DNA from 4 places in the Bacillus sp. GbtcB14 genome. Region 1 is predicted to be linked to each of the others. Evidence: riboswitches for the same ligand, from Rfam matches in the RefSeq annotation. Region 1 holds a riboswitch; each other region holds the start of a gene.

Region 1 (3,136 bases):
ATATCTTTCACAGTCCCACTTTCGATTACTGCTCCATGTTCCATAACAGCAACTCGGTCACATATACGCTGGATGACATTCATTTCATGTGTAATTAATAAAATTGTAATCCCGATTTCTTCATTAATCTTTAATAACAAATCAAGGATAGATTCAGTTGTTTCGGGGTCTAAAGCACTCGTTGCTTCGTCACTTAATAACACTTCAGGTTCATGAGATAGTGCACGAGCGATTGCTACACGTTGTTTTTGGCCGCCAGAAAGTTCACTTGGATATGAATCTTTTCGATTAAAAAGATCAACGATACGTAGATACTTTTCTACCCTTTTTTCAATTTCATTTTTGGGAAGCCCCGATAGGCGTAAAGGTAATGCAATATTTTCATAAACGGTAACGGTTTTAAGTAAGTTGAACCCTTGAAAAATCATTCCAATTTTTTGTCTCGCTTTTGCTAATTCTTTTGTCGACAGTGTAGTTAAATCTTTCTCGTTTACGATAATATTTCCTGTCGTTGGTTTTTCTAATAAATTTACACATCGAATTAATGTACTTTTACCAGCGCCACTATATCCAATGATTCCAAATACTTCGCCCTTTTTTACTTGAAGGGAAGTAGGTTTAAGAGCTTCTACATTCCCTTTTTTTGTTGTAAATACTTTGGATACATTTTTTAATTCAATCATTATCGTCAGCTCCTACCAAGATGGTAAAACTGAACCATCAAATTTTTTCTCGATAAATTCTTTTACTTCTTTAGATTGATAGGCTTTCTTTAATTTATTTACAACAGCATCATCTTTATTTTCAGTACGAACAACGACCCAGTTCACATATGGTGAATCTTTTCCCTCACGGAAGATAGAATCTTTCGCAGGGCTTAATTTTGCACCTAATGCAAAGTTTGTATTAATTGCAGCTGCTTTCACTTCACTTAGTTGTGTCGGTAATTGAGATGCCTCTAATTCAACAATCTTTAAATTCTTTGGATTTTCAATTACATCTTTCGCAGTCGCTTTTTCTGTAGCCTTTGGATCCACTTTTAAAACACCTGCTTTTTCAAATAGTTTTAAAGCTCGAAGTTCATTCGTTGGATCATTTGGTACAGCGATTGCGTCGCCCTCTTTTAAGTCTTTTACATCTTTTATGTCTTTAGAATATACGCCCATAGGGAATGTAACTGTTGAAAATACTTCCGTTAATTTCATATTACGTTCAGCTTTAAATACGTCTAAATAAGATTTCGTTTGATAGCTATTTACATCAAGACTTTTTTCATCTAGGGATACGTTTGGTGCTACATAATCATTAAATACCTTTACATCAATTTCGAGCCCATCTTTCGCTGCTACTTCTTTTACCTTTTCAAAAATTTGTTCATGTGGTCCACCTGTTACACCGACAGTAATCTTTTTCTCATCTAATGTTTTTACCTCTTTGTCAGAATTAGCACCACATGCACCTAGCAATAATACCGCTCCACTTACAATGCTCAATAATACCTTTTTCATCTATAATTCCTCCTTCATATACGTTACAAAATAAAAAGCACCTCTCAAAATAAGAGAGGTGCCGAATAGACAAAATAGGTTCCTCTCTTATCTTCCAAAACGAAAACTCGTTTTGCAGGAATTAGCACCTTAGCTTATACGTCATAAGCTCGGTTGCCGGGCATCATCGGGCCAGTCCCTCCGCCACTCTTGATAAGAGTATGTGTATGTAGTTTTTTAATATGGTACTAATAGTAAATCTTACAAAAAGAATTGTCAATGCTATTTTCTGAATATATTTTATTTTAAGGTAATCGAAACGTTACCTTTTTTATGCCCGTTTTCTACATACATATGGGCTTCAGCAATCTCTTCTAATCGGTAAGTTCTATCAATAACAGGCTTTAAATTTTCTGTTTCAGTTAGTTTTTTTAGTAGAAACATATCTTCTTTACTGACCTTTGCCATCATGCCATTAACAGATACATATACACCCGTAGGCGTTAATGCTTTTTTTCCAAGGGATCTTTTATGTTTTCCAACAGCATCAAATATAACATCATAGTATTCGCCCCGCTTAGTAAAATCTTCTTTCGTATAATCAATTACTTTATCAGCTCCTAAAGATTGCACTAGTGCAAAATTTGAATGACTACAAACAGCTGTAACGGTTGCACCGAAATATTTAGCAAGTTGTACGGCAGCTGTTCCTACTGATCCAGATGCGCCATATATTAGCACTTGTTGCCCCCTTTTTATACGGGCCTTTCGTAGGAAGTGTAGTGCCGAAGTTCCGCCAAAGGGAATAATTGCTGCTTCCTCATACGTTACATTGGTAGGTTTTAATGCTATTAATCCACTTTCATGTATACATGTATATTCTGCATAACCACCGACATTAAGCTCTGTTAATGCAAAAATTTGATCTCCTTTTTTAAATTGAGTTACATCTGTTCCTATTTCTTCGATTTCACCGGATAACTCTACACCGAGTATAGGCTTTCTCGGTTTTCTAAAACCTAATATGATCCGCATAGGAATCCAAAATAAGAGAGGGCTATTAAAGCTGCGCATTCTACAATCTCCAGTCGTTACACTTGTTGAGTGAATTCTAACTAATACTTCATTCTTTTTGGGAGTAGGCTTCGCTACATCCTGAAGTTTGAGAACATTAGGTGGTCCATACTTTGTGCAAATTATTGCTTTCATAATGACCTCCTGAAATGAGTTGTTATTACATCATATTTAACTAGTTCTTTAAAAATGTTGCTATGAGAGGAATAAAGTTAAATAGGGAGATTAAAAATTATATAGATTTCAGAGAGAAATAGATGATATCCTTTGGGGAAGGAGGGGGAATTATGAAAAAACTTATTTTAACTTCTAGTCTAGTATTTGCGGTTATGTTAGGTGCAGGATGTAGTAATGAGAAAACAGCAAAGACGGATGAACCGAAAAAAGAATCAGTTCAAAAAGAAAAGGAATTAGCCGCGAAGGATGTTTTCACGAAAACGAACGAAGCTTTTAAAAATGAAGAACATGTAACGATGACATATGATGTAGGGATAAAAGCTGAGGGAACAGAGATGGATATATTAAAGGCTAAGATGCAATTAGAGCCAAAGACAAAGAATTCTCGTTCTGAAATG
Region 2 (3,136 bases), on a different contig from region 1:
AAATCACAAAAAATTCTATTATAAATTTCTTTTAAAGGTAACATATAAATACAATCTACTAATCTGACAAAATACAGCAAAGACCGTACGAGCTTCGTCGGTGGATTGTAAAAGGTATTCTCTATAATGGTTCAAGAATCTTCAATTGAAATAACAACAAATATAGAGGAAGACCTATTTATTAAAGCAGACCAAACATTGATGATGCGTTTATTAATGAATTTATTGACGAATGCGATTGCTTATGGCAAAGAGAATGGCAGTGTGAATATACAACTGTTCCGTGATGAACCCAACATAATAGGTAAAGTCTCCGATAATGGTATAGACATCAGCGAGCAACATATTACGAAAATATGGGAACGCTTCTATCGAGTTGATGCAGCACGAACATCTTCAAACATTGGAAACACAGGTTTAGGATTGTCGATGGTGAAATGGATTGTCGAACTATACGGAGGAAAAATTACCGTTGAAAGTAAATTAGGGGAAGGCAGTACTTTTACATTTAAACTACCAATTGAAAAACGATAGTACAAATTCGACATATTGAATAGAAAGAATCGAAATAACGTATTAAAAAAAGATGAAATCGGTGATTTCATCTTTTTTAAACATATACTATCAATGGCCGCATCCTGCATTACACTAGGATTTTAGTGAGTGATGTTTGAGTGTTTAAATGACACAATAGTTGTAACTAACTGTTGTGTTATTTGTTCATTTTTCTTTCTTTTGTGTATATGAAGAAAAAACAAATCGTCTAAAAAAAGAATGAGGCTATGAGTAAAACACTACCGTCAAGAAGTGTCTTGGGTATATTTTATTCTCTGAATTTATCTGGTTTTTCAACTCTAAATGATTGCACCTCACCGCACTCTAAACAAAATGTGGTTAATAGTTTGGAACGCTTCCCGCCTGAAAAGAATCTACTAGATTCATCTTCACAAACATATGCATGATAAGCAGATCCAACTCTTCCTTCTTTAAATGTAGTAGAACCACAATTCTCGCATCGTTTATTTTTCATGTTACTAACACCTCTTTTGCTGTGTTTTTAAGATAGAAGTAAAGCAACTTGGTTATACATGATATTTTCGACATGATACAACATACCCCTTTATATATTCGTAAGTAAAACAATACCCTTATGAAGCTCTATAAAAATATGATTTCTTATATATCATTTAATACTTATAGGAAAAATGAGTATTAAATGATTGATTTTTATTATTCTGATGATTATAATAAATGGAAACCAAACAATTCTTATGTTGAGAAGTGGAGGGACGGGCCCTATGAAACTTCGGCAACCTCGTATGAGACGAAAGGTGCCAAATCCTGCAGGTGAAGAAACACCTGAAAGATAAGAGCGGTTCACTTAGTCAAGAAGGCTACTCTTATTTTGATAAGAGTAGCCTTTTTTATGGCTAAAAGGTAAAGGGGGAATAGGTAGTGGAGTATGGTTTTTGGTTACCGATTTTTGGGGGATGGCTTCGAAATGTAGATAATGAATCTATGCCGCCTACGTTTGAGTATGCAAAACAAACAGCGCAAGCGGCAGAACAATTAGGTTTTTCAACAACACTTATTGCGGAATTAAACTTAAATGATATAAAAGGTGTTTCAGCACCAAGTTTAGAAGCGTGGACAACTGCGGCAGCACTTGCAGCAGTAACGGATAAATTAGAGATTATGACAGCTGTCAGACCGGGCTTCCACAATCCAGCAGTTACAGCGAAAATGGCAGCGAATATCGATCAATTAAGTAATGGCCGTTTTACATTGAATGTAGTTTCAGCATGGTGGGAAGAAGAAGCGAGGCAGTATGGCGGAGTATTTACCGCACATGATGAAAGATATGATCGCACAGAGGAATTTGTAACAATTTTGAAGGAACTTTGGAAAGAAGAAGTGTTTTCTTATAAAGGGAATTTTTATGAGCTTCATCATACACATTTAAGTCCAAAGCCTGTGCAGAAACAGGGCATTAAGATTTATGCAGGTGGTGAAAGTGAAAGAGGAAAAGAGGTCATTGTAAATCACGCGGATGCATATGTCATGCATGGGGGAACAGTGGAAGAGGTATCTGTGAAAATAGAAGATATGAAGAAACGTAGAAAGAAAGTCACAGAGGAGCCATTGCAGTCATTTGGGCTTGCGGCTTACGTCATTTGTCGTGATACAGAAGAAGAGGCATTAGAAGAATGGAGACGCATAACGGATGTGAAAGACGATGCTTTAGGTTACGCGGGTTACCAAGACTTTATTAGTAAATCGCATTTGGAACAGCAAGTGAAATTGAATGATTATTCCGTATCCAATCGCGGGTTACGTCCTAATCTAATCGGAACACCAGAACAAATTGCAGAAAGGATACTCGCTTTTGAAAAAGTGGGTGTTACGTTATTACTTTTACAATTTTCGCCACAGCTTGAAGAGATGAAACGATTTTCTGAAAAAGTGATGCCATTAGTTGAAGCAAAAAGAAAGGAATTGATTACAAATGAGTAAAATTTACATATTACATGAGAATAAAGAATGGACGGATCATTTGGTGAGAAGGTTAGAAGAACTAGAGTTACCTTATGAGGAATGGCATTTAGATGAAGGAACACTTTCGTTAGAAAAAGAACCTCCTCAAGGTGTTTTTTATAGCCGCATGAGTGCTTCTTCACATACGAGAGGTCATCGATATGCACCTGAGTTGACGGAAGGAGTCCTTGCTTGGCTAGAGGGATACGGGCGCACAGTATTTAATGGGTCTCGTGCATTACGCCTTGAAGTAAGTAAATTGAATCAATATGCAGCATTAAGAAATTTTGGGATACAAGTGCCGAAAACAATTGGTGCTGTGGGCCGTGATCATATAGTAAAAGCAGCAAGGGAGTTAGGGGAAGTACCGTTCATTACAAAACATAACCGTGCAGGTAAAGGTCTTGGTGTTCAACTATTTCATTCTATTGATGCTTTAGAACAATATTTGGATGGTCCGACGTTTGAAGAACCCATTGATGGAATTACTTTAATCCAGCAATATATTGAAGCGCCAGAACCATACATTACACGTTGTGAGTTTGTAGGCGGCCAGTTTGTATATGCAGTTAAAGTAGATACATCAGAAGGATTTGAACTT
Region 3 (3,136 bases), on a different contig from region 1:
ATGGCGCTAACGCTTCTGGCACAAGAATTTCAAAAACAATTCTAAATGGTGAAGCACCCATTGCTTGCGCTGCTTCAATGACTCCCTTTGGAACTGAAACAAGATTTGTTTCAACCATTCTAGCAATACCGATTGATGCAACTAACGTCATTGGAAAGATTGCTGCTGCTGTTCCAATCGTCGTTCCGATAACACTTCTTGTTAGTGGACTTAAAGCTACTAAGAAGATGATGAATGGAACCGGACGAATTGTATTAATAATGATATTAAGAATAGAAAAGACCCATTTATTTTCTAAAAAGTTCCCTTTCCTTGTTACATATAACAGTAAACCTAGAGGTATACCAAGAATTGTAGCAAATATAAGGGTTACGATTACCATTAAGAGGGTATCCCCCGTCGCATCTACTATGCGAGGCCAAAATATACTCCAATCAACTCGCATGAGCTTCTACCTCCTTCAGCTGCACTTGCAGTCTTAGATGTTGTAATGCTTTTTGAATTTCCTTCTGCTCACCTTGCAATTCTACAAGAAGATTTCCAAATAGCACATTTTGGAGTTCAATAATATTTCCATACAGTACGTTTACATCGACGTTATAATTTTTCGCAATATATGATAGTACTGGCTGCCCTGTCTCTTCACCAGTAAATGTTAAGCGATAAATCTGTCCACCATTTTGAATTTTACCTAGAACACTTTCCGGTAAATGATCATTAATAATAGAACGTACAAAGTTTTGAGTCGTCTTTGTTTTCGGTTGTGTGAAAACGTCAAACAGTTTTCCTTCTTCAATAACTCTCCCCTTCTCCATTACAGCTACACGGTGACAAATTTCTTTCACAACATGCATTTCATGTGTAATAAGAAGAATTGTTACATTGTATTCTCGATTTACTTTCTTTAATAAGTTCAAAATTTCTGTCGTTGTTTCTGGATCTAAAGCTGATGTTGCCTCATCACATATAAGAATGTCTGGTGATGTTGCAAGTGCTCTTGCAATACCAACACGCTGCTTTTGTCCGCCTGATAGTTGCTCTGGATAATAGTTTGCTTTATCTTCTAATCCTACAAACTTTAGCAGTTCATTTACTCTTTCTTTTATCTCATTCTTTGGTACTTTCGCTAATTTTAATGGATAAGCAATATTCCCAAACACGGTTCTTGAATTGAATAAATTAAAACTTTGAAAAATCATCCCGATTCTTTGTCTTAGCTTCCGTAATTCTTTCGTCGATAGTAATGTAATATCTTTATCATCTATTGAAATCGTTCCCGCCGTTGGCCTCTCTAACATATTTACTAGGCGTAATAACGTACTCTTTCCAGCGCCACTAAAACCGATAATGCCGAATATCTCGCCCTTCTCAACTGATAATGTTACATCTTCCACCGCATGAACAGATTGCCCACCTGATTCATATACTTTACTTACATTGTTAAAAGAAATCATTTTTTCCCCTCCTATATGCTGTAAAAACTTGAAGTAGAGCTTTCGAGGTAAAATAAAAAGTGCTCCCCTTCTTATCAACCATAAAGATAAGAAGGAGAGCACTTATATGTACTCGTTCACATCTTCTCATCTTCCAAGCCTTTCATAGGCTTGCTGGAGTTAGCACGGTATTAAAAAACCCGTTGCTGAGGTATCGTAGGGCCAGTCCCTCCACCTCTCTGGATAAGAATGTATCGATTTAATTGTCGTTTAATTAATTTTCATTATAGAACTCAGAATAATAAGAGTCAATACATTTTTTAGAAAAATATAAATTATTTCTTTATTAAAATTTTTAGATGGAATTTCATAATAAAATAGTAACCTTTAAAGTTATGTAAAATTCTCCTCCTGCATATTTTTAAAAAGGATAATCTTCTCTACTAATTGAATACCATTATTTGAATATGAAATCGGAGGAAGATAAATATATGAAAACAGCTCTTTTACTCGTTGATATTCAAAATGATTATTTTCCGAATGGAAAGATGGAATTGCGCAATCCAGTAGAAGCAAGCGAATATGCTAGTCAGCTACTACAATTCTTTAGAACGAAAAACGAACCTATTTTTCATATCCAACATGTAGCAATTAAAGATGATGCTACTTTTTTCCTACCCAATACAGAAGGTGTACATATTCATGAAAGCGTACGCCCACTTAGAGAAGAAACCGTTATACTCAAACATTATCCAAATAGTTTCCGCGAAACCGTTCTTCTAGAACACTTACAACGTTTAGATATTGAGCACGTCGTCATATGCGGGATGATGACTCACATGTGTATTGATGCTACCGTAAGGGCCGCTTTTGATTTCGGCTTTCCATGTACCGTTATACATGATGCTTGTGCGACAAAAGATCTTTCTTTTAAGAATGCTACGATACCAGCCGTTTATATTCATAACACAATTTTAGCTAGTTTAAATGGCGTATATGCAAATGTAATGAGTACAGAGGAGTTTTTAGCTATAAAAAAACACTCCCTTCAGTGAGCAAAACCGAAAAGAGTGTTTCTTGTCAAACCATAGATTTTCTTTCAAATTGTATTATACAGGAAATTCTTAAAATGAATACTAAAAAATATGACTAATAAATCAATTTTTCTCGTTGTTTTGTTTCTATTTACATGTTTATCCCGATATTAATAGGGTTTAGCTAGTTCTAAGTACCAAATAGTAATATATGGTACTTAGAACTAGTTTCTCCTATCAAAAACGTAACATATTATTTATCTGTTTGTTTTTGCTTCTTTTTCAAATACTCCGCACGCAAATTTTCAATTTGCTGCTTTTTATCAAATTTGGCAGGCGTCTGTTTTTCATGAAACTTTGCCACAGCTACCTGACTCTTGTAATCCAATTGATATTTTCCCACTTTGTTCACCTACTTTTCTTATCTTTAAAGAGAATCTATCCAACAAATATAATATATCTTATTTACTGAAGTAAACCTTATTACTTTATTAGTTTTTCTACTGATATCTATCTTAATCCACATATAGAAAATTTTTCAAAAAAAAAAAAAAAAAAAAAAAAAAAGAGATCTTCGCAGACTGCGAAGATCTCTTCTACTATTTCTTATAAAGTTTCAGAAGTAGTTTTTGCTTGCATGTGAAGTGCTAAGTAGTCAGGGCCACCAGC
Region 4 (3,136 bases), on a different contig from region 1:
TAACCGCGAAAACAGATCCTGAATACACGTATGGGATTGAAAAATCATATTTCTTTTTTCTTTCCGAAGAAACGGATAATTCATTTGCTATTGTATCAATACGACCTGAATCTAATAAACCGAATAATCCTTCAAAATCAGAAACATTCCACTCCACTTTATATCCAGCCTTTTTAGCAGCTGCTTCAATAATCTCAGCATCAAACCCTTTTACTTTCTCACCTTCTTTAAAAATAAATGGGCTACGCCCTGCGGAAGTCCCAACTTTCACTACTTTTTCATTTGTTTTTTCGCTTGCTTTATCCGAACCACAAGCTGATAAAACTCCAACTGATACTGTTAATGCTAATGTTAGTAATAATGATGATTTTCTCATAACTCTTCCTCCTAAATAACGAAATGATTGCCTTCTTCAGAAGCATTTAGTTGTCGTAAAAATTTTTGTGTGCGTTCATTTTTGGGATTCCGAAAAATTTCTTCCGGCGTTCCCTGCTCTACAACAATGCCATCAGCCATAAATATAATGCGATCTGCCACCTCTTTCGCAAAATTCATTTCATGTGTAACAATAACCATCGTTATATGCTGCCTTGCCAAATCTTTAATCACTTGCAATACCTCGTTCACCAATTCTGGGTCGAGTGCCGAAGTCGGTTCATCAAATAGTAATACAGCAGGATTTAAAGCCATTGCCCTAGCTATCCCTATTCTTTGCTGTTGTCCACCTGATAACATTGATGGATAAGAAGCCTCTTTATCAGCTAAACCTACTTGTTTTAATAGATTTCTTGCTATTTTCTGTGCTTCTCCTTCACTTTTTTTCTGTACAACTGTTAATGGCGTTGTAATATTTTGTAATGCTGTTTTATTTTTAAATAAATTATAGTTTTGAAAGACCATAGCTGTTTTTTGGCGTAATTTTATTATTTCCTTTTTATAAAATCTCTTCGCATGAATCTCTAAATCTTCAATTCTAATCCTTCCATCCTCTGGTTGTTCTAATAAATTTAAACATCTTAATAATGTCGATTTACCTGAACCAGAAGGCCCAATAATGACTACCACTTCTCCTTTATTTACAGTAAGTGAGATTCCTTTTAGTACGTCATTATGCTTGTAAGACTTATACAAATCTCTTATCTCAATCACATATATCACCCATTCCTTTTACAAGTACGGTGCATCAAGTTTCCTTTCTAATTTTTTCTGTCCCCAGCTAATTACAATTGTAATAATCCAATATACAATCGCTACCGCTAAATAACTTTCCATATAACGATACGATTGTGCCGCTAGCATTTTCGCTTGCGCCAAAATTTCAGCCACCCCAAGTGCAAAAGATAATGAAGATTCTTTTAACAATCCGACAAAATTATTTCCAAGTGACGGTACTGCGACACGAATAGCTTGTGGAAAGATAATCTGCCGCATAGCTTGTGCCTTTGTCATTCCAACTGATAAACAAGCATCCATTTGTCCTGATTCTACAGCATTTAAGGAGCCTCGAATAATTTCTGACAAATAAGCAGCATTATTTAAACTGAGCCCAATTAGAGTTGCTTGCATTGCTGTAAGCACTGTAAAGGTCGGGGATATTTGCGGCAATCCGAAATACAACACAAATAATTGAACTAATAAAGGTGTTCCTCTAAAGAAAGATATATATACTCTTGCAATAGAATATAAAAATTTCGTTTTGTTTTTCGTTATGATCGCCAAGCCAATCCCTATAACAAAAGAAATAATCATTGAAACTACAGTAATCCCTAACGTTATGTATACGTACTTAAATAATTGCGGAAAACTTTCTAAAAAATACGTTACATCAAACTTCACTCTATCCCCCCTCTCTAAACAAAAAACTCTTCTTACACATATAAGAAGAGTTGAATGTTAATCCATTTCCCCCCATCTTCCAAACGCTTCATACGTTTGCTGGAATTAGCACAGTACTTTTGTAGCCTGTTGCTGAGATTTCATCGGGCCAGTCCCTCCATCTCTCTTGATAAGAAAACTAATAATTTTTTCCATTTATTTAGTTGTTATTATGAAGAATACATTCTATTATTGATAATGTCAATAGGAAAACTAAGAATTAAATTCAATACTTTTTAAGACTGTTTTACTCCTGCTAAAATGCATTATATCTTGAAGTGTAATATTAATCGCACTGAAAAAGCCATTACTTCTATCAAACTTAGAAATAATGGCTTTACTTTAGTATTATACTTATTTCATTTTATGTACTTCAGCAACTAACTTTCCGCCCTGAATGCCCATATAGAGTTTCACAGGTGCATCATTCGTGTTTTCAAACACTAAGTCTAAGTATGGATAAGCAATCGTAGCATCTCTTCCTTGTGGAACATAGCCTACTGTTTTAGAATGTGTAGTTCTCTCTACCATTTTCAAACCAGCTTGATCTGCTGCATTGTATAATGTTGATGATGTTTGACAAACACCACCGCCATATCCATCTACTAATTTACCATCTACAATTTCTTTTCCTAGTTGATATCCTTTATCTGGCGTTGTATCACCAATTAATGCATTGAAAGAGAAACTGTCTCCTTTTGCTAATACAACTCCATTTATGCTCGCTGCTGACAAACGAATATTCTCAATACGACCACCTGTTGAGCCACCTAAATTCGTTTCATATCTACCAATTACCGTGCCACTTCCTTGTGCATCATTTAATGTTGCGGTAGGTTTTTTCTCAACAATAGGTAATTGATATGAAGAATCCCACATACCAACGTTTAATAATTTATTTACTAACTCTTTTTCCATTAATTCAAAAGAAGGCTTTCCTTCTTGCCAACTTCCGTCAGATGTTAAACGTGAAGGAACCATCTTTTTGTCAACGTTTTTACCAACTTCCTTAGCAACCTTCTCTACCGATTTTTTAAATTTTGCTTCATCTTCAAAATAGCCTAGACTCGATAAATCTAACTTTTTCACTTCCGTACCAGTTCGACCATCAACTAAACTAATAGAATCCTGTACTTCTGCTTTAGCCTCTACCGTGTGGCCACCAATATCACTTACTAATGCAACATCACTTACTTTTGTACCACAACCACTCACTACAGCTACACATAACACCCCAACTAATATACCCTTTACTTTACGG

The links. Region 1 has a riboswitch for S-adenosylmethionine ahead of KVT31_RS24785 (MetQ/NlpA family ABC transporter substrate-binding protein). Riboswitches for the same ligand answer to the same signal wherever they lie in the genome.
Region 2: it holds a riboswitch for S-adenosylmethionine, as region 1 does, so the genes downstream of both, KVT31_RS10245 (LLM class flavin-dependent oxidoreductase) here and KVT31_RS24785 (MetQ/NlpA family ABC transporter substrate-binding protein) in region 1, are expected to answer to the same signal.
Region 3: it holds a riboswitch for S-adenosylmethionine, as region 1 does, so the genes downstream of both, KVT31_RS21590 (methionine ABC transporter ATP-binding protein) here and KVT31_RS24785 (MetQ/NlpA family ABC transporter substrate-binding protein) in region 1, are expected to answer to the same signal.
Region 4: it holds a riboswitch for S-adenosylmethionine, as region 1 does, so the genes downstream of both, KVT31_RS15905 (amino acid ABC transporter permease) here and KVT31_RS24785 (MetQ/NlpA family ABC transporter substrate-binding protein) in region 1, are expected to answer to the same signal.

Annotation. Positions count from the first base shown of each region.
Region 1 covers NZ_JAGXJT010000012.1:30,008-33,143, forward strand. Annotated here, with positions in the region: gene KVT31_RS24780 (methionine ABC transporter ATP-binding protein) at 1-683, opposite strand, end outside; gene KVT31_RS24785 (MetQ/NlpA family ABC transporter substrate-binding protein) at 696-1,508, opposite strand; SAM riboswitch class I at 1,593-1,707, opposite strand; gene KVT31_RS24790 (NAD(P)-dependent alcohol dehydrogenase) at 1,788-2,696, opposite strand; gene KVT31_RS24795 (hypothetical protein) at 2,849-3,136, shown strand, end outside.
Region 2 covers NZ_JAGXJT010000003.1:250,503-253,638, forward strand. Annotated here, with positions in the region: partial or broken gene KVT31_RS10235 (sensor histidine kinase) at 121-534, shown strand; gene KVT31_RS10240 (hypothetical protein) at 824-1,030, opposite strand; SAM riboswitch class I at 1,267-1,373, shown strand; gene KVT31_RS10245 (LLM class flavin-dependent oxidoreductase) at 1,456-2,514, shown strand; gene KVT31_RS10250 (ATP-grasp domain-containing protein) at 2,507-3,136, shown strand, end outside.
Region 3 covers NZ_JAGXJT010000008.1:24,606-27,741, reverse strand. Annotated here, with positions in the region: gene KVT31_RS21595 (methionine ABC transporter permease) at 1-445, opposite strand, end outside; gene KVT31_RS21590 (methionine ABC transporter ATP-binding protein) at 435-1,454, opposite strand; SAM riboswitch class I at 1,578-1,683, opposite strand; gene KVT31_RS21585 (cysteine hydrolase family protein) at 1,925-2,488, shown strand; gene KVT31_RS21580 (hypothetical protein) at 2,721-2,870, opposite strand; gene pruA (L-glutamate gamma-semialdehyde dehydrogenase) at 3,074-3,136, opposite strand, start outside.
Region 4 covers NZ_JAGXJT010000005.1:69,802-72,937, reverse strand. Annotated here, with positions in the region: gene KVT31_RS15915 (amino acid ABC transporter substrate-binding protein) at 1-376, opposite strand, end outside; gene KVT31_RS15910 (amino acid ABC transporter ATP-binding protein) at 388-1,149, opposite strand; gene KVT31_RS15905 (amino acid ABC transporter permease) at 1,168-1,836, opposite strand; SAM riboswitch class I at 1,906-2,012, opposite strand; gene KVT31_RS15900 (VanW family protein) at 2,230-3,136, opposite strand, start outside.